DNA from 3 places in the Clostridioides sp. LIBA-2809 genome. Region 1 is predicted to be linked to each of the others. Evidence: riboswitches for the same ligand, from Rfam matches in the RefSeq annotation. Region 1 holds a riboswitch; each other region holds the start of a gene.
What was found. A riboswitch is a leader RNA that binds a small molecule or an ion and turns the genes downstream of it on or off. The one in region 1 is predicted to bind S-adenosylmethionine.
Positions count from the first base shown of each region.

Region 2: another riboswitch for S-adenosylmethionine. It lies ahead of ACTG44_RS06075 (homoserine dehydrogenase); the one in region 1 lies ahead of metK (methionine adenosyltransferase).
Region 3: another riboswitch for S-adenosylmethionine. It lies ahead of ACTG44_RS09695 (O-acetylhomoserine aminocarboxypropyltransferase/cysteine synthase family protein); the one in region 1 lies ahead of metK (methionine adenosyltransferase).

Region 1 covers NZ_CP197004.1:175,097-182,772, forward strand. Annotated here, with positions in the region: gene spoIID (stage II sporulation protein D) at 1-762, shown strand, start outside; gene ACTG44_RS01185 (M23 family metallopeptidase) at 828-1,496, shown strand; gene spoIIID (sporulation transcriptional regulator SpoIIID) at 1,594-1,854, shown strand; gene mreB (rod shape-determining protein MreB) at 2,050-3,069, shown strand; gene fabZ (3-hydroxyacyl-ACP dehydratase FabZ) at 3,085-3,513, shown strand; gene yyaC (spore protease YyaC) at 3,624-4,133, opposite strand; SAM riboswitch class I at 4,322-4,425, shown strand; gene metK (methionine adenosyltransferase) at 4,562-5,755, shown strand; gene ACTG44_RS01215 (YkvI family membrane protein) at 6,074-7,171, shown strand; gene recD2 (SF1B family DNA helicase RecD2) at 7,432-7,676, shown strand, end outside.
Region 2 covers NZ_CP197004.1:1,254,403-1,262,078, forward strand. Annotated here, with positions in the region: gene ACTG44_RS06035 (TIGR03960 family B12-binding radical SAM protein) at 1-1,122, shown strand, start outside; gene ACTG44_RS06040 (TIGR03936 family radical SAM-associated protein) at 1,124-1,825, shown strand; gene ACTG44_RS06045 (Rne/Rng family ribonuclease) at 1,843-3,264, shown strand; gene rplU (50S ribosomal protein L21) at 3,365-3,676, shown strand; gene ACTG44_RS06055 (ribosomal-processing cysteine protease Prp) at 3,691-4,008, shown strand; gene rpmA (50S ribosomal protein L27) at 4,022-4,312, shown strand; gene obgE (GTPase ObgE) at 4,423-5,700, shown strand; gene ACTG44_RS06070 (YhbY family RNA-binding protein) at 5,730-6,098, shown strand; SAM riboswitch class I at 6,190-6,296, shown strand; gene ACTG44_RS06075 (homoserine dehydrogenase) at 6,399-7,601, shown strand.
Region 3 covers NZ_CP197004.1:2,017,568-2,025,243, reverse strand. Annotated here, with positions in the region: gene ftsH (ATP-dependent zinc metalloprotease FtsH) at 1-693, opposite strand, end outside; gene ACTG44_RS09710 (MarR family winged helix-turn-helix transcriptional regulator) at 725-1,168, opposite strand; gene ACTG44_RS09705 (TetR/AcrR family transcriptional regulator) at 1,489-2,121, opposite strand; gene ACTG44_RS09700 (homoserine O-succinyltransferase) at 2,292-3,182, opposite strand; gene ACTG44_RS09695 (O-acetylhomoserine aminocarboxypropyltransferase/cysteine synthase family protein) at 3,204-4,469, opposite strand; SAM riboswitch class I at 4,577-4,679, opposite strand; gene ACTG44_RS09690 (cation-translocating P-type ATPase) at 4,733-7,390, opposite strand; gene yaaA (peroxide stress protein YaaA) at 7,517-7,676, opposite strand, start outside.

The sequences.
Region 1 (7,676 bases):
ATGTCTTCAGAGTTTGACATAGAAGCGCTAAAAGCTCAAGCTGTGGCAGCTAGAACATATGTAGTATATAAGCAGGAACATGAGAAACCAAGTAAACATAAAAATGCGGTAGTATGTACTGACTACAAACACTGTCAAGAATACAAGAGCTATGATACTCTTAAAAAGTTGAATGGTGAAGAATGGATTAAGAATAAATACTCTAAAATCCAAGAAGCTGTCAGAGGAACTAAAGGACAGATAATAACTTATAGTGATAAAGCAATACTTCCTCTTTACTTTTCTACATCTTCAGGAAAAACAGAAAACAGTGAAGAAGTATTTTCTGCAAAATATCCTTATCTAAAATCTGTAGAAAGTCCTTATGATAAGTATTCTCCTAAGTTTGCATCTACACTTAAAATAAGTAATACAGACTTTGTTAAGAGTCTTAGAAGAGCATATAGCACTATTGTAATAGATACAAATAATTTAAGCAAACAAGTCTCAATAACTCAAAGAAGTGATGCAGGAACTGTAGAAAAAATAAAATTAGGAAATAAAGAGTTGACTGGAAAAGACATTAGAACTGTTTTTAAGTTAAACTCAGCCAACTTTGATATAAAATTTGGAGAAGGATACATAGATTTTGTAGTAAAAGGATATGGGCATGGTGTTGGTATGAGCCAGTGGGGAGCAGAAGGAATGGCAGAAGAAGGCCATAAATATTATGACATATTATCACATTACTACACAGATACAAAAATAAAAGATATATACTAATAATTGTATAAAATACCAAAAACACGTCAATAATCCAAATGTAGAAATATATTTGGAGGTGCAAAATGAAGAAAAAGCTGTTAGAAAAAGATGGTTTTTATTTATCTTTATTTGTATGTGTTTGTTTATTAGCAGTAGGTGGAGTTTGGTTTACAAATAATAATGTAGATAAATTAGCTTCTAATAAAGGCATGATGGAAAATGCTAATAAAGATAGTGAAGAGGAAATACATTTAATTGAAAAAGACAAGAAAGATGCTATTCCTACTGCAACAGATTCAAAACAAAACTTAGAAAAAGCTAAGTCAAAAGAAGAAAATAAGTCAAGTACAACAAAATTAAACTACATTGGAGATAAGATAATAAGAGGATATTCAGAAAAAGAACCTAGTTACTCTAAAACACTAGATGTCTGGGAAACTCATAAAGGTGTAGATGTTAGTTGTACTAAAGGTAAAGAAATAAAATCTCTATTAAACGGAATGGTAGTAGATGTATTTGATGATGAAGAATATGGAAAATCAGTAAAAATAAAAAGTGACAATAATATTGTAGTTGTATATTCAAATTTAGATGAAAATGTTAGTGTTAAAAAAGAACAGAAGGTAACAGAAGGACAATCTCTAGGTACTGTAGGAAGCACTTCTCAAGTAGAGAGTGAAGAGGGCATACATGTACACTTAGAGGCATATAACGGAGAGAAATCTATAGACCCAATGAGTCTAATTAAGTAAAAGTATAACAAGTTTAATCATATTTGGTTAAGCTTGTTATATTTTTTGGTGTTTTTACATATATATCATTAAAGCTATTATGTGAGGGGGGTAATCTTTGAGATCTCATATAGAGGAAAGGGCCATAGTGGTAGCAAAATATATACTTGAAAAAAACACTACAGTAAGACAAACCGCCAAGACATTTGGAGTAAGTAAAAGTACAATTCACAAGGATGTTACAGAAAGATTGAAGGAAATAAATCCATCCCTTGCCAAAGAAGTTAAAAGTGTGCTAGACAAGAATAAATCAGAGAGACATATTAGAGGGGGATTAGCAACTAAATTAAAGTATGAGAAGGAACATAAAAAAATGTAGGTTAAAAACCTACTTTTTTTATTGAATTAGATTATTGTAATAAATATATTAAATAATTATAAATAGCAGAATAATAATACTCTTAAAACATTTATTTTCTCTTGATTAAAGCGAGATTTTTGTATATGCTTTATTATAGGAGTATTAAAATAGACTTATAATATAATCTAATATATAAATGAAGGAGTTGAAAAAATGGCTGGAGCTGATATAGGCATAGATTTAGGTACTGCAAATGTACTTGTTTATGTTAGTGGTAAGGGAATCGTTTTAGAAGAACCATCTGTTGTAGCAATAGATAATAGGACAGATTCTGTTTTAGCTGTGGGAGAAGAAGCTAAAAAAATGATAGGAAGAACACCAAGTAATATAGTTGCTATAAGACCTTTAAGAGATGGTGTAATTTCTGATTATGATGTAACTGAAAAGATGTTAAAATCTTTTATAGATAAGATAGTTGATAAAAAAGGATTTGGAAGATTCTTCATGCCAAGGATTATGGTATGTGTACCAACGGGTGTCACAGAAGTAGAAAAAAGAGCAGTAGAGGATGCTACTAGACAAGCTGGAGCTAGAGAAGTATATATCATAGAAGAACCAATAGCAGCAGCCATAGGGGCTGGAGTAGACATATCACAGCCTAATGGGAATATGATTATAGATATTGGTGGTGGGACTGTAGACATAGCCGTAATATCTCTAGGAGGAGCTGTTGTAAGTGAATCTATAAAAGTTGGTGGGGATAGATTTGATGATTCTATAGTTAAGTATATGAAAAAACAACACAACCTTCTTATAGGAGAAAGAACAGCAGAGAAAATCAAATTTGAAATTGGTTCTGCATTTAAGAGAGAAGAAGAAAAATATATGAAGATAACAGGAAGAAACTTAATTACAGGACTTCCTAGTTCTATAACTATAAATTCAACAGAAATGCTAGAAGCTCTTAGAGAATGTGTTGAGCAAATAGTAGTTGCCACTCATGCTGTTTTAGAAAAAACACCTCCTGAGTTAGCAGCAGACATAGGAGATGTTGGTATAATAATGACTGGCGGAGGTTCATTATTATATGGATTAGATAAAATAATAGAACAGAGAACAGGGATAACTGTTACAATAGCAGAGGAGCCATTGTCTTGTGTTGCAAAAGGTACAGGAATAGCTTTGGGTTCAATAGACTTACTTGAAACAGGTGGGTCTTTTAGAAGAAAATAATTAGGAGAGTTTATAATGCTAAATATAGATGAAATAAAAAAATTAATACCACATAGATATCCATTTTTATTGGTGGACAAGATTACAGAACTAGAAGTTGGAAAAAGAGCTGTTGGTATAAAAAATGTAACAGTTAACGAGCCATTTTTTCAAGGTCACTTTCCAGAATATCCATTAATGCCAGGAGTTTTGATAGTAGAGGCTTTGGCGCAAGTGTGTGGAGTTGCAATGATGTCTGTAGAGGAAAATAAAGGAAAATTAGGTGTATTTGCAGGTATAGATAAAGTTAGAATTAAGAGAGAAGTAAGACCAGGAGATACATTAACTATGGAAGTTGAAATGACAACTCTTAGAAGAAATATAGCTAAGGCAGATGCTAAAGCATATGTTGGTGAAGAGCTTGTCTGTAAAGGTGAATTAATGTTTGCTTTGGTTGAAAAGTAAAAACTAACAACATAAGAGTAAAAAGGTAGATAATTTGGAGTATTTAATCAGATACTCTAAAATATCTACCTTTTTATATAAAGAATTTTATCGGTTACTTCACATTGGACTTAGGTGGATACTAATAAAGCTAAAGCTATTGTTTCAGCTAAGTCCAATATAAAGCTAAGACGTATATTATTAAATGAAAGTCTATTGTTTTCATCAATTTTATCTACAATTCCCACTATAGAATAATTTCCTATTTGAGGTAGTTTTTTGCCAACACCTTTTCCGGGCAGGATAGGTCCTTCTCTAATTTGTATATTACCTATGTTACTCTGCGACCCCAAGCAAGCATCTATAGCCAAGAAGTTACCTTGCATATGTGTATTTTTTATAGTATCTAAAGACTCATATATGTTTAAGGCGTGAATAGGGTTATCTAGTGTACCGTAAACGGGGTATTTAAATTTACTGTTCTTAAGTATTGTTCCAACTAAAGGGCCTAAAGTATCACCTATAGCCCTGTCTGTTCCTATGCAAACAACAATCGTATTTTCATTAATTATAGTTTTTAGAACTGAACTTAGCATCTGTATAACATCATCATCGCTGTAATTTACTTTAGCTAAATACAATAGGAACACCCCCTTCAAAAAAATATATGAATAAAAAACAGTAAAAAGACCTAACTTTAAATTTCAGATAGAGATAATATTTTATTTGTCTTACAAAAAAAGGTATGGGAAAAATATGACTAAAAATCTTGACAAAATTTTAAAAAAATAGTAAGCTAGTAAAGTAAAACAAAACTTAAATCTTGATTACCTTATCAAGAGCGGCTGAGGGATAGGCCCTGTGAAGCCCAGCAACCACCCAAATGGGAAAAGGTGCTAATTCCTACAAGACAAAAGTCTTGAAAGATGAGGTCAGTTAATTAGTATACAATTACGATTATTAACCTCTTCTTATAAAGGAGAGGTTTTTTATTTTGAGTAAAATTTCTAAAATTAAAAATAAGGTAAAACCTATAATAAAAATTAAGAATGTATAAGGGGGAATAAAAATGGCAAGACATTTATTTACGTCAGAATCAGTTACAGAAGGACATCCTGATAAGATATGTGACCAAATATCAGATTCAATATTAGATGCATTATTAGAAAAAGACCCACAATCTAGAGTAGCTTGTGAAACTACAGTTACAACTGGATTAGTTTTAGTAGCAGGAGAAATAAGTACATCTGCTTATGTAGATATTCCTAAACTGGTAAGAGAAACAGTAAGAGAGATTGGATATACAAGAGCAAAATATGGATTTGACTGTGATACTTGTGCAGTTATAACTTCTATAGATGAGCAATCTGGAGATATAGCTATGGGAGTTGATGAAGGTCTAGAAAGCAAGACTGGAGAAGAGATAGAAGAAGAAATAGAAAAAGTTGGAGCTGGAGACCAAGGTATAATGTTTGGATTTGCATGCAATGAGACTCCAGAATTAATGCCACTTCCAATATCTTTGGCTCATAAATTATCAAGAAGACTTACAGAAGTTAGAAAGACAGGTTTAGTTGATTATTTAAGACCAGATGGAAAAACTCAAGTTACTGTTGAATATGAAGGAAATAAAGCTGTAAGAGTACATACAGTTCTTATATCAGCTCAACATTGTGAAACAGTATCAAATGATAAAATAAGAGAAGATATAATTAATCATGTTATTAAAGAGGTTATACCAGCTGAATTACTTGATGAAGAAACTAAAATTTATATAAATCCAACAGGAAGATTTGTTATAGGAGGACCTCAAGGAGATACAGGTCTTACAGGAAGAAAAATAATAATAGATACTTATGGTGGATATTCTAGACATGGTGGAGGAGCTTTCTCAGGAAAAGACCCTACAAAAGTTGATAGATCTGCTGCTTATGCAGCTAGATATGTTGCGAAAAATATTGTTGCAGCTGGTCTTGCAGATAAATGTGAGATAGAACTTGCATATGCTATAGGTATAGCTAGACCACTGTCTATATTTATAGATACTTTTGGGACAGGTAAAGTTTCAGAAGAAAAACTTGTTGAATTAGTAAATAAACACTTTGATTTAAGACCAGGAGCTATAATAAGAGACTTAGATTTAAGAAAGCCACTTTACAAAAAAGTTGCTGCTTATGGTCACTTTGGTAGAACTGATATAGATTTACCTTGGGAAAAAATTGACAAAGTTGAGCAATTAAGAAAAGATGCTCTAGGTGAATAATTTTTAACTAAGAGACTGTTAGAATGTAATTTTAAGATTACTTTCTAACAGTTTTTTTATTGTAGATTAAATATTTTTAATAAATGTAAATTTCTCATCATATAATAAACAAACAGTATTTAATTAGATTAGTGTATTTTGTTTTATAATATTATGGTAAATTGATACATATTATAGGATATATGTTAAAAACTGGTTAAGAATGTGTTAACTACTGTTAAATTATTAAAAATATATTGAAATATCACAATAATACGTCTAATATAATCTTAATAAACTTACACTTAAAAAATTATTTTAATTAGGGGGGAGTAATGTATGTCAGGCAAGATAAATGTTAAAACTGTTATAAGTTTTGCTGGAGCTTATGTGGCTACTGTAATAGGCTCTGGATTTGCAACTGGTCAAGAAATACTGCAATTTTTTACGTTTTATGGATATGCTGGTATTATAGGTGGAATAATATCTATGGTATTATTTTCATGGTTTGGAGCAGAAGTTATAGATAAAGGAAGAGAATTGAAGCTTAAGGAGCCAATAAAGATTTATCAAGTATACTGTGGAAAATATCTTGGCACATTCTTTGAATGGTTTGGACCACTATTTTTATTTGGAACATTAGTAATAATGATTGCAGGAGCAGGAGCTACATTATCAGAGTACTATGGATTAAATCCATATGTAGGTAGGATTGGTATGGCAATCGTTTCCCTAATAACTGTTTCTTTAGGTTTGACAAGGCTTTCTAAAATACTAGGTAATATAGGTCCTATAATAATAATATTTACACTTTTAGTAGGAGCTATTAGTTTGTGTAGTAATATTGATGCTTTACCAAATGCTGGAGCTATGGTTGATAGTCTAAACATTAAAACTGCTACATCAAGTGGGTATTTCTCAGGTGTGCTTTATACTTGTTATAATGTAATAATAGTAATAACATTCTTGACAGGAATGGGTTCTTCTGCAGTAAATAAGAAAGATGCTGTGTGGGGTGGTATAATAGGTGGAGTAGCTCTTATGGCAGCAGCTATAATGATGAATTTAGCATTACTTTCAGACATAGGAAATATATATACAAAAGAGATACCAGCACTTTATTTAGCTGATAAGATATCTCCAATAATAGGTATTTTATTCTCAGTAGTTCTTTTATTAGGAATATACACTACAGCTGTACCACTATTATGGTCAGTAACTAATAGATTTGTAGAGGATGACCATCCTAAATTTAGAATGATAACAATAGTAGTAAGTATACTAGCATGTATAGGAGGTCTATTGCCATTTGATAAGCTAGTAGGAACACTATATCCGTATACAGGTTACATGGGAATTTTGATTTTACTATGTATGCTTTATAGAAGAATTACTAAAACCAATGGGTATAAGGAAAATAAATCTGAGATAAGTTAATATTAGAATAAATTTATGAAATTTAGTTTGTACTTTACACATGAAGTAATTAAAATAAAATAGTTATTAAAATATGGTACCTGTTTTCTAAGGTGCCATATTTTTTGGATGCACATTTTTTTTGTTTCTGATAAAATGTATAATAGTTGGAAATTAGGTTAAGTATAAAAATATAAAAACTTTTCTAGAACTATCATAGTCTAACATATAAAATATACTAACTTAAATGGAGCGAGTATTAGTATTTTTAGGAGATAAAAATGGAAAAATTAGAAGGAATGATAAGTGAAATAGTCTTTAAAAATGAGGACAATGGATATACAATAGCTCATCTGGTAAATGAAAAGGATGAAATTGTAATTGTAGGATGTATGCCTACTTTGGCAATTGGAGAGAGTATCGAAGTTGAAGGTAAATGGGTAAACCATAAAATTTATGGTACTCAGTTTGAAGTGAATAGTTTTATGCCAGTGACACCATCATCCTTAGAAGGAATTTATGTTTA
Region 2 (7,676 bases), 1.1 Mb from region 1:
ACTGTAGACTATCCAGAGAAACTAATAGTACCTTATATAGATACTGTTCATGATAGAATAGTGTTGGAATTATTCAGAGGATGTACAAGAGGATGTAGATTCTGTCAAGCAGGTATGATATATAGACCAATAAGAGAAAAAAGTGTTGAAAGACTTAAAGAAATATTAGATAAATTAGTTAAAAATACTGGATATGATGAAATATCATTATCATCACTTAGTACAAGTGACTATAGCAAATTATCTGAGCTTACTGATTATTTGGTAGACGAGTATGCTTCTAATAATATAGGGATTTCTCTTCCATCTCTTAGATTAGATAACTTCTCAATGGAAATTGCTGATAAAATACAACAAGTAAGAAAGTCTGGACTTACTTTTGCTCCAGAGGCGGGAACTCAAAGACTTAGAGATGTTATAAATAAAGGTGTCACAGAAGAAGATTTGGAAAATGCAACAGAAAGAGCTTTTGAGATGGGATGGAATAGTGTCAAACTATATTTCATGATTGGTTTACCAACTGAGACTTATGATGATTTAGATGGAATAGCTAAATTAGCATATAAGGTTATTGATATTTACAGAAAAGTAAATGGAGGTAAATTAAAGAGAAGTTTTAGCGTTACAGTAAGTACTTCTACATTTGTACCAAAGCCATTTACACCTTTCCAATGGCATGGACAAGATACTACAGAAGAAGTAGTTGAGAAGCAAAGACACTTAGTAAATAAATTGAGAAACAACAATATAAAATACAATTACCATGATTCAAAAACTAGCTTGATGGAAGCTGTAGTAGCTAGAGGGGATAGAAGGATAGGAAAAGTTATATATGATGCATTTAAACTAGGTGCAAAGTTTGATGGATGGGCAGAACACTTTAATTTGGATATATGGAAGGAAGCTATGGAAAAAAATAATCTTTCTATAGATTTTTATGCACATAGAAATAGAACTTATGAAGAAGTATTTCCTTGGGACCATATAGATGTAGGTGTTAATAAAAAATTCTTAATTAGAGAAGATGAGAATGCTAAAAAAGAAAAAATCACTTCTGATTGTAGACATAATTGTAATGGCTGTGGAATAAATATACATGATATAGGAAGGGGGCTTTGCTAATATGAGTAAAATAATAAGAGTAAAATTTAAAAAGGAAGGCGATATGATATATATATCACATCTTGACCTTCAGAGATTATTGCAAAGAGCATTTAGGAGAGCTGAAATAAACTTATCACATTCTCAAGGGTTTAATCCTCATCCTAAAATGAGTTATGGTAATGCTTTGGCTTTAGGAACAGAAAGTCAGGGAGAGTATGTAGATATTGAGATAGAAGAAGATGATTTATCAGTAGAGGAGTTCTTAAGTAAAGTATCAGTTCAACTTCCAGATGGAATAGCATTTATCAAAGCAAAAGAAATTGATAGACAAACACCTTCTCTTTCTTCTGTGATAGATTATGGAGAATATCTGTTTAATATAGAGTTAAAAAGACCTCTAACTAAAGAGTTTGTAAAAAGAAAAGTAATTGATTTTATGAATAATAAAGAAATAATTATAACAAAAAAGAATAAAAAAGGGAAGATGGTAGAAGTTGATATAAGACCTATGATAAGAACTTTTGATGTTTTAAATTTAGAAGATGAATATATTACTCTTACCGCTACTATAGCTACAGGTTCAAAGACTAATTTAAATACTAATATACTTATTCCAAAAATATTAGAGATGTTTGAATTGAATGTTGACCCATTAGATGTTGATATATTGAGAAGAGATTTATATGTATTAGAAGATGGTGAATTAGTGACTCCTATGTAGGCTCGAGAGGTGAAGTTGTGAAAAAGATAGTTATCGAGTCCTTAGTAGGGTCTCAGAAAACAGCAGTACTTGAAGATGAAAGGTTAGTAGAACTTTTTGTTGAGGATAATTTAAATAAAAAGACTGTATCCAATATATACCGTGGAATTGTAAAAAAAGTTATACCAGGAATAGAAGCTTGTTTTGTAGATATTGGCTTTAAAAAACTTGCTTATTTACAATTGAAAAAAGGAAGTACTATAAAATCTGGTCAAGATATTCTAGTGCAAGTAAATAAAGAAGAAATAGGAACTAAAGGTGCAAAATTAAACACTGAAATTAGTATTTCTGGAAGGTATATTGTCTATATACCTTCCAATGATAGAACTACAATATCGAATAAAATTACTGATGAAAAAGAAAGATTTAGATTAAAAAAAATTACTAAGGCAGTAAATAAAGAAAATTTAGGCTTAATAATAAGGACTGAGGCTCAAGGTTGCACTCATGATGAAATAAAAAAAGATATAGAAGAGTTGAAATTAAAGTATGAAAACATTTTAAAAGAATATAAACTTGGTATTGGACCAAAATTATTATATAAATCCTTAGATTTTGCAACTAAATATGTAAAAGATAATGTGAATGATGATATTGAATCTATAATTACTAATAGTTATGATAGATATTGTGAACTCAAGTCTATTTTGAAGGGAATAGACAATACTTATGCTGATAAACTATGCCTTGAAGAAAATAGAGATGTATTTGATTTATATAGAATAGAATCTCAAATAGAGAAGTTATTAAATAAAAAGGTATGGTTAAAGAGTGGAGGTTATCTAATAATTGAAAAGACAGAAGCTCTTACAGTCATAGATGTAAATACAGGTAAGTTTGTTGGAACTGGCAAACTTGATGAGACTGTTTATAAAACTAATATTGAAGCTGCAAAAGAAATTGTAAGGCAACTTAGAATTAGAGACATAGCTGGAATAATAATAATTGATTTTATTGACATGCATAAGAAGAAGCATCAAAATGAAGTTTTACACCTCTTAGAGGAAGAATTTAATAAAGATAAACGAAAAGCTGAAGTGTTAGGTATGACGAAGCTTGGTTTAGTAGAAGTTGCAAGGCGTAGAGAAAAAGAGTCTATTGATAAGTATTATCTAATGTCTTGTCCATGTTGTGATGGTGCACAAACGATAAAATCTATACATCATATGGTAGATGGCATTGAAAAAGAAATTATGAGAATAAGTGAGCATACAGTCTATAAAAATATAATAATAGAGTTTAATGATTTTATTTTTGAACAAATAAAAGAATATTATATGGATATAATTGATAAAATTGGTGAAAAATATAATATAAAGATTTCTTTAAACGCAAATGCTACATTAAAACACAATAAAACTAATGTTATTTTCGATAAAATAGTTGACAATAAAATGTAAATATTTTATAATTAATAATTGTAATGCCGCACAGTAAAGGTTTAAATCTTCAAATGAAGTACCTTGTACTGGCGAGTTTGAGGCCGAGGAGGTGTATTTAATGTACGCTATAGTAAAGACTGGTGGAAAGCAATATAAAGTTTCTGAAGGTGATGTATTATTCGTTGAAAAATTAGAAGCTAACGCAGGTGATGTTGTTACTTTAAACGAAGTATTAGCTTGCTCTAAAGATGGAGAATTAAAATTAGGTTCTCCAGTAGTAGAAGGAGCATCTGTTCAAGCTAAAGTTGTTGAACAAGGTAAGGCTAAGAAAGTTATAGTTTTCAAGTATAAAGCAAAAAAAGATTACAGAAGAAAACAAGGACATCGTCAATCATACACTAAGATAGTTGTAGAAAAAATAAACGCTTAGTTGTTGGTTAAGTTATGATAAAGGTAAAATATTATTATAATGATGATTTCTTGATACAAGGTTTTTGTTTAAAGGGACATGCTGATTTTGATGAAATAGGCTATGATATAGTGTGTGCTGCAGTTACATCTAATGCTATTGCAGTTATAAATTCTTTAGACAAATTACAAAAGATTGAATTTGAAAAAGTAGTAGGAGAAGAAGGTCATATAGAATGTATAGTTAAAGATATACATATAAAAGATGCACAATTATTACTAAATCACTTTCAATTAGCGGTTGAAGAAATTAAACGGGAATACCCAAAAAATATAAAAATTTTAAAAAAGTAGGGGGTGACTCCATATGTTAAACATGAATTTACAATTATTAGCATCTAAAAAAGGGGTAGGTTCTTCTAAAAATGGTAGAGATTCTATATCTAAAAGATTAGGTGTTAAGAGATTCGATGGGCAATTAGTAACTGCTGGAAGTATAATAGTTAGACAAAGAGGAACTAAAATACATCCAGGAACTAATGTTGGAAAAGGTAGCGATGATACTTTATTTGCATTAGTTGATGGTACTGTTAAATTCGAAAGAAAAGACAAGAAGAGAAAAAAAGTTAGTATATATCCAGTAGCAATAGCTGAGTAATATACATAAAAGGAGTGTTGAGGCACTCCTTTTTCTTATAGTACTGATGAATTTATAATAGTGTTTTTGGTAATGCTAATTAAAAGTTTTTAATTAAGTAGGTGAAGAATTTGTTTATAGATAAGGCAAGAATATTTGTTAAGGCTGGAAATGGTGGAAATGGTTCGGTAGCATTTAGAAGAGAAAAATATGTTCCAGCTGGTGGACCAGACGGCGGAGATGGTGGTCGTGGAGCAAGCATCATATTTGAAGTTGATTTGGGTCTTAGAACTCTAATGGACTTTAAGTACCAAAAAAAATATCAAGCTCAAAATGGTGGCGACGGAAGCAAAGGTAAAAGAGCTGGTAAAAATGGAGAGAATCTAGTATTAAAAGTACCAGCAGGTACAGTAATAAGAGATGAGGCTACAGGCCTTGTATTGGCAGATTTAAAGAAAGAAGGAGATATAGCTGTAGTTGCAAAAGGTGGTATAGGTGGTAAAGGTAACCAACACTTTGCAAATGCAGTAAGACAAGCTCCAGCTTTTGCAAAATCTGGTACAGATGGAGAAGAAAGATGGGTAACTCTTGAACTTAAAATGATAGCAGATGTAGGTCTTTTAGGATTTCCTAATGTAGGTAAATCAACATTTCTATCAGTGGTAACTAAGGCTAAACCCAAAATTGCAAACTATCATTTTACAACACTAACACCAAATCTAGGTGTCGTTCAAACTAAGTTTGGAGATAGTTTTGTACTTGCAGACATACCTGGAATTATAGAGGGTGCTTCTGAAGGTATAGGATTAGGGCATGAATTCCTAAGACATGTAGAGAGAACAAAGGTATTGATACATATTGTAGATATATCTGGACTAGAGGGTAGAGACCCTATTGAAGATTTTGACAAGATAAATGACGAACTTAGATTGTACAATGAAAAGCTTTCAAAGAGACCACAAGTTGTTGTTGCAAATAAGTTTGATATACTAGAAGATGAAAGTAAGTTTGATACATTTAAGAATGAGTTAGAAGGCAGAGGATATACAGTATTTAAAATGTCTGCAGCAACTCGTCAAGGAATAGATGATGTAATAGCCTATGTCTCTAAACTTTTAAAAGAAGTAGAAGATGTGGAACTAGTTTCAGAAGAAGAAATGTACAGACCAGAACTTGATATTGGTACTGAAGAAGAATTGAGTATAGATATTGAAGATGGTGTGTATGTAGTTACAGGTAAAGCACTTAGAAGAATAATGTATTCTGTAAATTTTGATGATATGGAATCTCTTCAATATTTCCAAAAAGCTATGGAAAGTCAAGGTGTGTTTGATAGACTTAGAGAAATGGGAATAGAGGATGGAGATGTAGTTAGAATTTACGAATTGGAATTTGAATTTTACAATTAATTTTAGTATAGGATTATAGAGGTGAGGATATGTTAAAAGGAAAACAAAGAGCGTATTTAAGATCTTTGGCAAATACTTTAAAACCTACTACACAAATTGGTAAAGAAGGTGTCACAGAAAGTTTCTTAGAGCAATTAGATGATATGTTAAGAGTTAGAGAATTAGTAAAAGTTACTATACTAGAAAATGCAGGTCTTGATGCTAAAGAAACTGCTAATGCAGTATGTGAAGCTTTAAGAGCTGAATTTGTGCAAGCTATTGGTTTTAAATTTACTATTTATAAGAGAAATGTTGAGGAACCTAAGATACTTTTCCCAGGACATGAACAGGCAAAAGCCAAGGTTAAAAATAATAATGTTACAAAAAAAGGTAAACCAACTAAAAGAGCAGCTAGATAATAGTATATATTCTTTTAGTAAAATAAGTTAAAAAAATAGTGACAATTGGCAAAAATTGTATTATACTATTAAACATAAATTTAAATTAGCAATCTTATCAAGAGAGGCAGAGGGACTGGCCCTATGAAGCCCGGCAACCAGTATATTTTATTATACATTGGTGCTAAATCCTGCAGCAGTTATGCTGAAAGATGAGTATAAACCCGTCATATGGCTTGAGTTTATACTCAAGCTTTTTTAATTAGTATATTTATACATATAAATAATTTAATATAATCAAAATGATGGGGGTATGTAACAGTGAAGATAGCAATATTAGGGTATGGAACAGTAGGAAGTGGATTAATTGATTTAATAGAAAATAATACTTCAAAAAGAGATATAGAAATAGTTGGAATTTTAGTTAAAAATAAAGAGAAACATAAGTCTAAAAAGTATTTTGATAAGATAACAACAGATATAGAAGATATATTTGATAAGGATATTGATATACTAGTTGAAGTAATTGGAGGATTGAATCCAGCTTTTGATTATGTAACAAGAGCATTAAATAAAAAAATACATGTAGTAACAGCCAATAAAGACTTGCTTGCAGAGAGAGGTAGCGACCTTATAGAATTAGCCAATTTAAATGATGTTAGCATTAAATTTGAAGCATCTGTAGCAGGTGGTATTCCAGTTTTAAAGCCATTGATAGAATCATTAGAAGGTAATAATATAAAGAGTATAAATGCTATTTTGAATGGAACTTGTAATTTTATATTATCAAAGATGTATGATGAAAATCTACCGTATGATGTAGCTTTAAAACAAGCACAAGAATTGGGATTTGCAGAAGTTAACCCAGATGCAGATGTTTTAGGATATGATAGTGCTAGAAAACTATCTATATTATCTACTTTATCTTATGGAAAAATAGTATATTGGAAAGATTTATTATTAGAAGGAATAACTTCAATAGATGAAAAAGATATAGAATACGCAAAAAAATTAAATTGTAAGATAAAATTAGTTGCTAGAAGTAAGTATGAATCAGGAGAAGTAAGTGGGTTTGTTAGACCAGCATTGGTTGATAATGATAATATGCTTTCAAAAATAGATAATGAGTTTAATGTAGTGATTCTAGTAGGTGATTCAGTAGGTGAACTTTCTTTTGTGGGTAAAGGAGCTGGAAGAGGTGCAACAGGTAGTGCTGTCTATGCTGATATTATAGATATAATAGATAATAGAAATGCAAATATAAAGTCTTTCTCAAAAGGAAAGTTGGATTTAAGTGGACTTATAGAAGATGAATGTAGTGCTGTAGTTAGATTTGATGGATATGATAAAGATGGAATTTTAAAATGTTTAGATAAATATGTGGATAGCTATGACATTATAGATGATGAAGAACTAGCGATTTTTGTAAATGCAAATTCAGAGCATAAAATTGATAGACTTTTGGAAGATGTAAAAAGAAATAATTATAGTAAATCAGCTAAGAAATTATTGAAGATAGATTAATATATTTATATAGGAATTATAAAATTTAAGGTGAAGTAAAACAAAATAAATATTTTGTTTTACTTCACCTTTTTA
Region 3 (7,676 bases), 1.8 Mb from region 1:
AGAACCAGATATTGAGAAAAATGGCACATTTGCTTCTCCTGCTACAGCTTTTGCGAGTAGTGTTTTCCCTGTACCTGGAGGCCCTACTAAAAGTGCACCTTTAGGCATTTGTGCTCCTATCTTTTTATATTTTTCTGGATTGTGTAAGAAATCTACTATTTCACTTAAAGCTTCTTTTGCCTCATCTTGACCAGCGACATCGTTAAATCTTTTTCCACTTTGAGCGGATACATACATTTTGGCATTGCTCTTTCCAAATTGCATACTATTGCCACCCATTCGCTTTTGCATTGATTTCATCATTAAATTACCAAATAGCATAAGAATACCTATAGGTATTATCCATGTAAGTAAAATGTTTAAAAGCGGTGAATTTTCCTTAGGAATAACCTTATTAAATTCTACTTTTGCATTCTTTAACCTATCTACTAATTCTGGGTCATCCATTCTACCAGTTATGTATATATTCTTATCCTTACTACTAGATGGGCTTATTGCTATTCTATTATTTTCTATCTCAACAGATTTGACCTTTCCTGTATCCAACATTGTAAGAAACTTTCCATAGTCAATCTCAACCATTTTTTTATCCATTAAACTTGGAAATATTAAAGCATTTAAAAACATTACTACTATTATTATAATCGTATAATAATAGAGACCAGACCTTTTTTGTGGTTTATGTTCATCCATAATTTTATTCTCCTTTAAATTATTTTTTATGTTATTTGCAATCAATGCAAGTTAAAAGCTTATTTAACTTTTCTAAACCTTCTATTATATCTTCCATATCCTGCAATTTTTCACTAGTCATATTTTCAAAATAATCATCAAAAATACTGCTTGAAATACTCTCTTGTATGTCTAATGATTTATTTGTAACCTTTACTTTTACAATTCTTTGGTCTTCCATATCTCTTATGCGATTTAAAAAACCATTTTTTTCAAGTCTCTGACAGATTACTGATACATTACTGTTTGTCATATTTAAATTTTTTCCTAAATCACTTATTTTTTTCTCTCCATGTTCGCATAGTTCTGACAAAATCAAAGCTTGTACTGCTGTAATACCAAGTGGTTGGTAAAATTGGCTTAATAGTGTTGCAAATTTTATATTTATATCTCTAGTCAATTCCAATAACTCTTTCTTAAAACTTATCTCATCCATACAAACTCTCCCTACGAAAATACTTTATTTTACTGACTATTAACCTTAGGTTTAAGTGTGTTTCACAAGCAAATACTTAATACTATAATATTTAATGTATTAAATATTATAGTATTAAGTATTTGTTGTCAATTACAATATTGTAACTTCAATTATTAATCTCTTATCTTATTGATGTTTAATTTGATACAATAAAATTTAATAAAAAATCGATGTATATATTTTACACCGATTTCTCATTTTTTAACCTCATTACAAGCAATTGTTTAAAATATAATATATCTAAAAATCAAAAGATAAATCAATAAATGGTACAAAGTTTAATTTCTTATTATCATATCATGTACAAAATCAAAACTTCCTTTATCTGCACCTAATGTTGTTTCCATAATGTAAATGAAAGCTTCTGTTTTTTGCAGCATTTCATCTTTGTTCCAATTAAACATTGATTCATCAAATATACATTCAGAAGAAGCAATCAAAAACTCTATTGTTTCTTTCGGATATTTTGTATTGAACACTCCTTCTCTTACACCTTGTTCTACTACATCTGCTAAAATTGGTGTGAAGTTTAGGATAGTTTTAACTATTGTCTTTTGATGCATCTCTGCATTGTTGGGTAAATGGAATTGTTCAATTACTTTTTCTTTATTGTTTCCAACACTAGGTCTTTGAGACATTAATATCTGAAAAAATTTTTCAAGTACTGGAATTTCTGGATTTAAAGCAATTTTTTTTGCCATGTTTATATCATTATCTATAATTCTAGTTATAATTGCATCCATTACTTCTTCTTTAGATTTAAAGTAGTAATAAAAAGTTCCCTTTGCAATTCCAATTTCATTTAAAATATCATTTATAGTAGTTTTTGAATATCCTTTAGTGCAAAAAAGCATTTCAGATGTATCTAATATTTCAGATTTTCGTTCTTCAGGGTCTTTTACTATTCTCATATGTTTTCTCCTTTCATTAGACCGTCAGTCGGTTTAGTATTATTATATAAAACTACTACTATAATGTCAAATTTTTTAAAAATAATAAGGTATAAAGAATCATTAAGATTATCTTTATACCTATAGCTTTCTATATCTTATTTAATTAGTTTTTATATACTATCCTAAATTTATTGTAGTAGATAATTTTTTATCCAATTTCTAAACAATAACTCAGAATGTTTCTTCCATTTGACTGTTGGCTCTTTTGAAGGGTCATTATTAATATAATAGTTTTGAGGTATTGATATTTCATCGCCCCTATCTATATCTCTCTTATATTCCTTATCAAGAGTGTACTTATCGTATTCACCATGTCCCATTACAAATACATCTCTTGAATTTGTAATTATATAAGGACCAGCTTCTTTAGAATGACTTACAATACTTAATTCTTTATTATTTTTTAGAGCTTCAGTATTTATAGTAGTATGTCTTGAATGTGGAGCAAAAAATTCTTTTTCAAATCCATCTACTATTTTACTATTTTTATCTACTTTATGCTTAAATACTCCAAAACATTTTTGACTTAATGGAAGTTTTTTTACATTGTAGTATTTGTAAAGACTTGCTTGAGCCGCCCAACATATATATAATGTAGATTTAGTTTTTCTTTTAGAATAATCCATAATTTCTTCTAGTTCATTCCAATAATCAACTTCTTCAAACTCCATTTGTTCAACTGGAGCTCCTGTTATTATAAAGCCATCAAAGTACTCTTCTTTGGCTTCATCAAATGTTTTATAAAAATCCTTAACATATTCATTACATACTCTTTTACTTTCTCTTGTTGAGATTTTAATAAATTCCACAGATACATTGAATCCTGTTTTGTCTATCCTTCTAAGTAAATCTAATTCTGTATCCATCTTTATAGGCATTAAATTCAATATAGCTATCTTTGTATCTATACTTTTTTCATATTTTAATTCTTTATTAAAATCTTCTTTGTAAATTACATCTATTCCTTCATCCAATAATTTATTAATAACAGGTAATCCTTTTGGTAGTATTAAAGCCATATCTTTTCACTTCTCTTTCTCTTAGAAATTTAAAGCTTGATTTAAATCAGCTATTAAATCCTCTACATTTTCTATTCCAACGGATAATCTTATTAGTGAAGGTAATACTCCAGATGCAATCAATTGTTCTTCTGTTAATTGTCTATGAGTAGTTGAAGCTGGATGTATAACGCATGTTCTTACATCTGAAACATGTGTAACTAAAGATGCTATCTGTAATTTCTCCACAAATTTCTTGGCATTTTCTAGCCCACCTCTTACTCCAAATGATAAAACTCCACTACATCCTTTTGATAGATACTTTTTCGCATTCTCATAATACTTGTTATCTTCAAGTCCTGGATAGTTAATCCAATCTACATTTTCGTGTTTTTCTAAAAATTTGGCTATTTTAAGTGCATTTTCACTATGTCTCTCCATTCTAAGGTGAAGTGTTTCAACATTTAAATTAGTAAGATATGCATTAAATGGACTTAAACAATTTCCATAATCTCTAAGTAGTTGAACTCGTGCCTTAGTTGCATATGCAGCATTTCCAAATTTTTGAGTATAACTTATTCCATGATATGTTGGGTCTGGTTCAACCAACTCTGGAAACTTCCCATTATCCCAGTTAAAGTTTCCTCCATCTACTATAATTCCTCCAACACTTGAAGCATGGCCATCTAAATACTTTGTAGTAGAATGAGTAACTATGTTTGCTCCATATTTTAGAGGATTACAAAGCACTGGTGATGCTAGTGAATTATCGACTATAAATGGAACATTCACTCTCTTAGCTACATTTGCTATTTTTTCAAAATCTATAACTTCAAGAGTTGGATTTGCAAGTGTTTCTGCAAACACAACTTTAGTGTTTTCATTTGCAAGTGCTACTATTTCATCTTCACTTGAGTCTAAGTCAAATGATATCAAATCTATTCCAAATTTTTTAAGACTAGGTCCTAATAAATTGAATGTTCCTCCATATACTTTTGAAGAACAAAGTATACTATCTCCTGATTTACATATATTTAAAACTGCTAACATATTTGCAGATTGACCTGATGACACAGCCACAGAAGATACTCCTCCTTCTAGTAGACTTATCTTTTCTTCAAAAGCTTGAATAGTAGGATTGCTTATTCTTGAATATATATGTCCATCAACTTTTAAGTCAAATAGTTCAGCAAGTTGGTCTATACTACTATATTTAAAAGTTGTACTTTGATATAAAGGTAAAACTCTTGGTTCTCCATTTCCTGGTTTGTAATTTCCTTGCACACATATTGTCTCTTTATTATACATTTTTGTATCCCCCTTAGATTTTAGTAAAAAATTAAACTATTTATCAGATGAGATTTAAAATAAATAAAGCCTGAGTATATAACTCAGGCTCTGTATAAGCTTAATTATACTCATCTCTCAGCTTTCGCCGCAGGATTTAGCACCAATGTATATAAATATACTGGTTGCCGGGTTTCATAGGGCCAGTCCCTCCACCTCTCTGGATAAGATTTATTTAATTTTTCTATGTTTTATATCTTATATATTTTTCCTAATTTTGTCAACTATTTTTTTAAAAATTTTCTTTTAATAAATTTTCCAATCTCTACTTGAACTACAGACATTATGGCTAAACTAATTGTTATAAGCCATTCTGAACCATTTAAAATAGTTAAACTGAATGCATTTCTAAAAACAGGTACAAATAGTATTACTGCTATTAGTAACGCAGAAGTTAAAAATGAAATTAAAAGAAATGGATTCTTACCATTATTTTTGTTAAACATGGAATCTGTATTTGAACGTTGGCTAAAAGCTCTTAACATTTGTGAAAATGCTAATACACAAAATGCCATTGTTTGACCTACAGCATGGTTTTCTATATTAAGACCAATTTTATATGCTAAAATAGTCATTATTGCCACAAATATACCTTGAGTAACTACTCTTTGTATAAGGTTCTTTTCAAACAAGGTCGTTGATTTTACTGGTTGATGCTTCATTATATTTCTACTTGGTGGGTCAACTCCAAGCGCAAGGGCTGGAAGTGTAGCAGTTGCAAGGTTTACCCACAAAATATGAACTGCTAGAAGTGGAGTATCCCAATTTAATAATATTGCAACAAACAATGTAAGTATCTCTGCTATATTACCAACAAGTAAGAATTGTATAACTTTCTGTATATTTCTATATACACGTCTACCTTCTTTTATTGCATAAGCAATCGTTGTAAAGCTATCATCCATTAAAATCATATCAGAAGAATCTTTTGCAACGTCTGTACCACTTATACCCATAGCTATACCAATATCAGCAGATTTTAAGGCAGGAGAATCGTTTACTCCATCTCCAGTCATTGCTGGTACTTCTCCAATTCTTTTTAGAGATTGTATAATTCTAAGTTTATCAAATGGGGACACACGTGCAAATACTGTAGCTTTTTTAACAGCTTCATCTAGTTCATCATCACTTAAATTATCAAGTTCATCACCAGATATAACAGTATTTCCTTCATTCCATATTCCTAATTCATGAGCTATTGTTGTGGCAGTAACTTTATGGTCACCTGTTATCATTATGGTTCTTATACCTGCTTCTTTACAAGTATTTACTGCATCAATTACCTCAGTTCTTGGAGGGTCAATCATACCAACCATACCTATAAATGTCAAATCATATTCTATGTTTTCATTATCTTCTTTTGGTATAGATGAAATCTCACGCTTCGCAAAACCAAGTACACGCAATGCATCTTTAGACATAGTAAGACATAATTCGTGTATATTCTTTTTATCCACTTCGGTAATATTTCTTTCGCCTTTTGATGTTAATATTTTAGTACATAAGTCAAGAATTTCATCTACTGCACCTTTAGTATAAGCAGTAATCTTTCCATCTATATTATGAACAGTTGTCATACATTTTCTATCAGAATCAAAAGGCTGTTCAAATACACGTGGATATTCTTCTTCAAGAGCTTCTTGATCTATTCCAAATTTGTTGGCCATAAAAATTAATGCACCCTCTGTTGGGTCACCTAATATTTCATCTGTTTTATCTGGATTAATACACGCATCATTACAAAGTGCACCAGCATAAACAATTTCTTTATATACTAGTGGATGTTTTTCAGATGCAGTGTCTATTGATGTAACTTTTCCAGACTCAAAATCTCCATTTACAGCAATATGTGTAACAGTCATCTTATTTAAAGTTAATGTACCAGTTTTATCGCAACATATTACTGTAGCTCCTCCTAATGTTTCAACAGCAGGTAATTTTCTAATTAAAGCATTTCTTTTAGCCATACGTTGTACGCCTAAAGCCATTACAATAGTAGCTGTTGCAGGTAATCCCTCTGGAATAATTGATATGGCAAGGGAAATTGCAATCATAAACATTGGCAAGAGAGGTCTCTGATAAAATGCACCTATTGCAAATATAACAACGCATACAATAATACCTATGACACTTAATGTCTTTCCAACAGTATTAAGTTTACGTTTTATAGGAGTATCAAAATCATCTTGTGAATCTAAAAGATGTGCTATGTTACCCACTTCTGTATCCATACCAGTTGCAACTACAACACCTACACCTCTACCATATGTGACGATTGAGGATGTATAAGCCATATTGCTACGGTCTCCTAATACACATTCTTCAGATAAGATTGTATCTGAATCTTTTTCTGATGGAACAGATTCTCCTGTTAATGAAGCTTCTTGAATTTTTAAACTCGATGTTTCTATCAAACGAAGGTCTGCTGGGACCATCGCTCCATCCTCTAAAAAAACAATGTCTCCTACTACAAGATTACTTGCTGGAATAACACTTTCTTCACCCTCACGCATAACACGAGCTATAGGTGAATTCATATTTTTTAATGCTTCTAACGATGACTCTGCCTTTTTTTCTTGAACAATTCCAATAACTGCATTTACTGTTACAATTATTAGTATTACAAAAGCTTCTGTAAATTCTCCAAATATCAAGGATAATATGGCTGCTCCTATTAGTATTAAAACCATAGCATCTGTAATTTGACTCCAAAGCATTTGTAAAGTTGTTCTAGGTGGTTTTTTTCTCAGTTCATTTAAACCATTCTCTTTAATCCGTTTTTCCGCCTCGGTATCGGTGAGCCCCTCCTCTGATGAATCTAGACTTTCTAAAATTTCATGAGTTGCTCTTGAATGCCAAGGCATCTGTTTGTGATTTTCCATTTTGGAAGATCACTCCTTTCTTTTTTTGATTTAAGAATAATTATATTTTAAAATCAAGTTCAATTCAATACACAATAAGTATATTTTACCTAAATTTAACAATACTTTTTAATGCTTAATAAAAATCTACTCTTTTACAAATATGTACTCACCATTATCAGATAAATTTTCTTGATACTTATATCCTCCTAAATTAAATTTTTTGAGTTCTTCAGTATCTCTTACTCTGTTTTTTACAATATACTTTACCATCATCCCTCTAGCTTTCTTTGCTTGTGTAGATTCA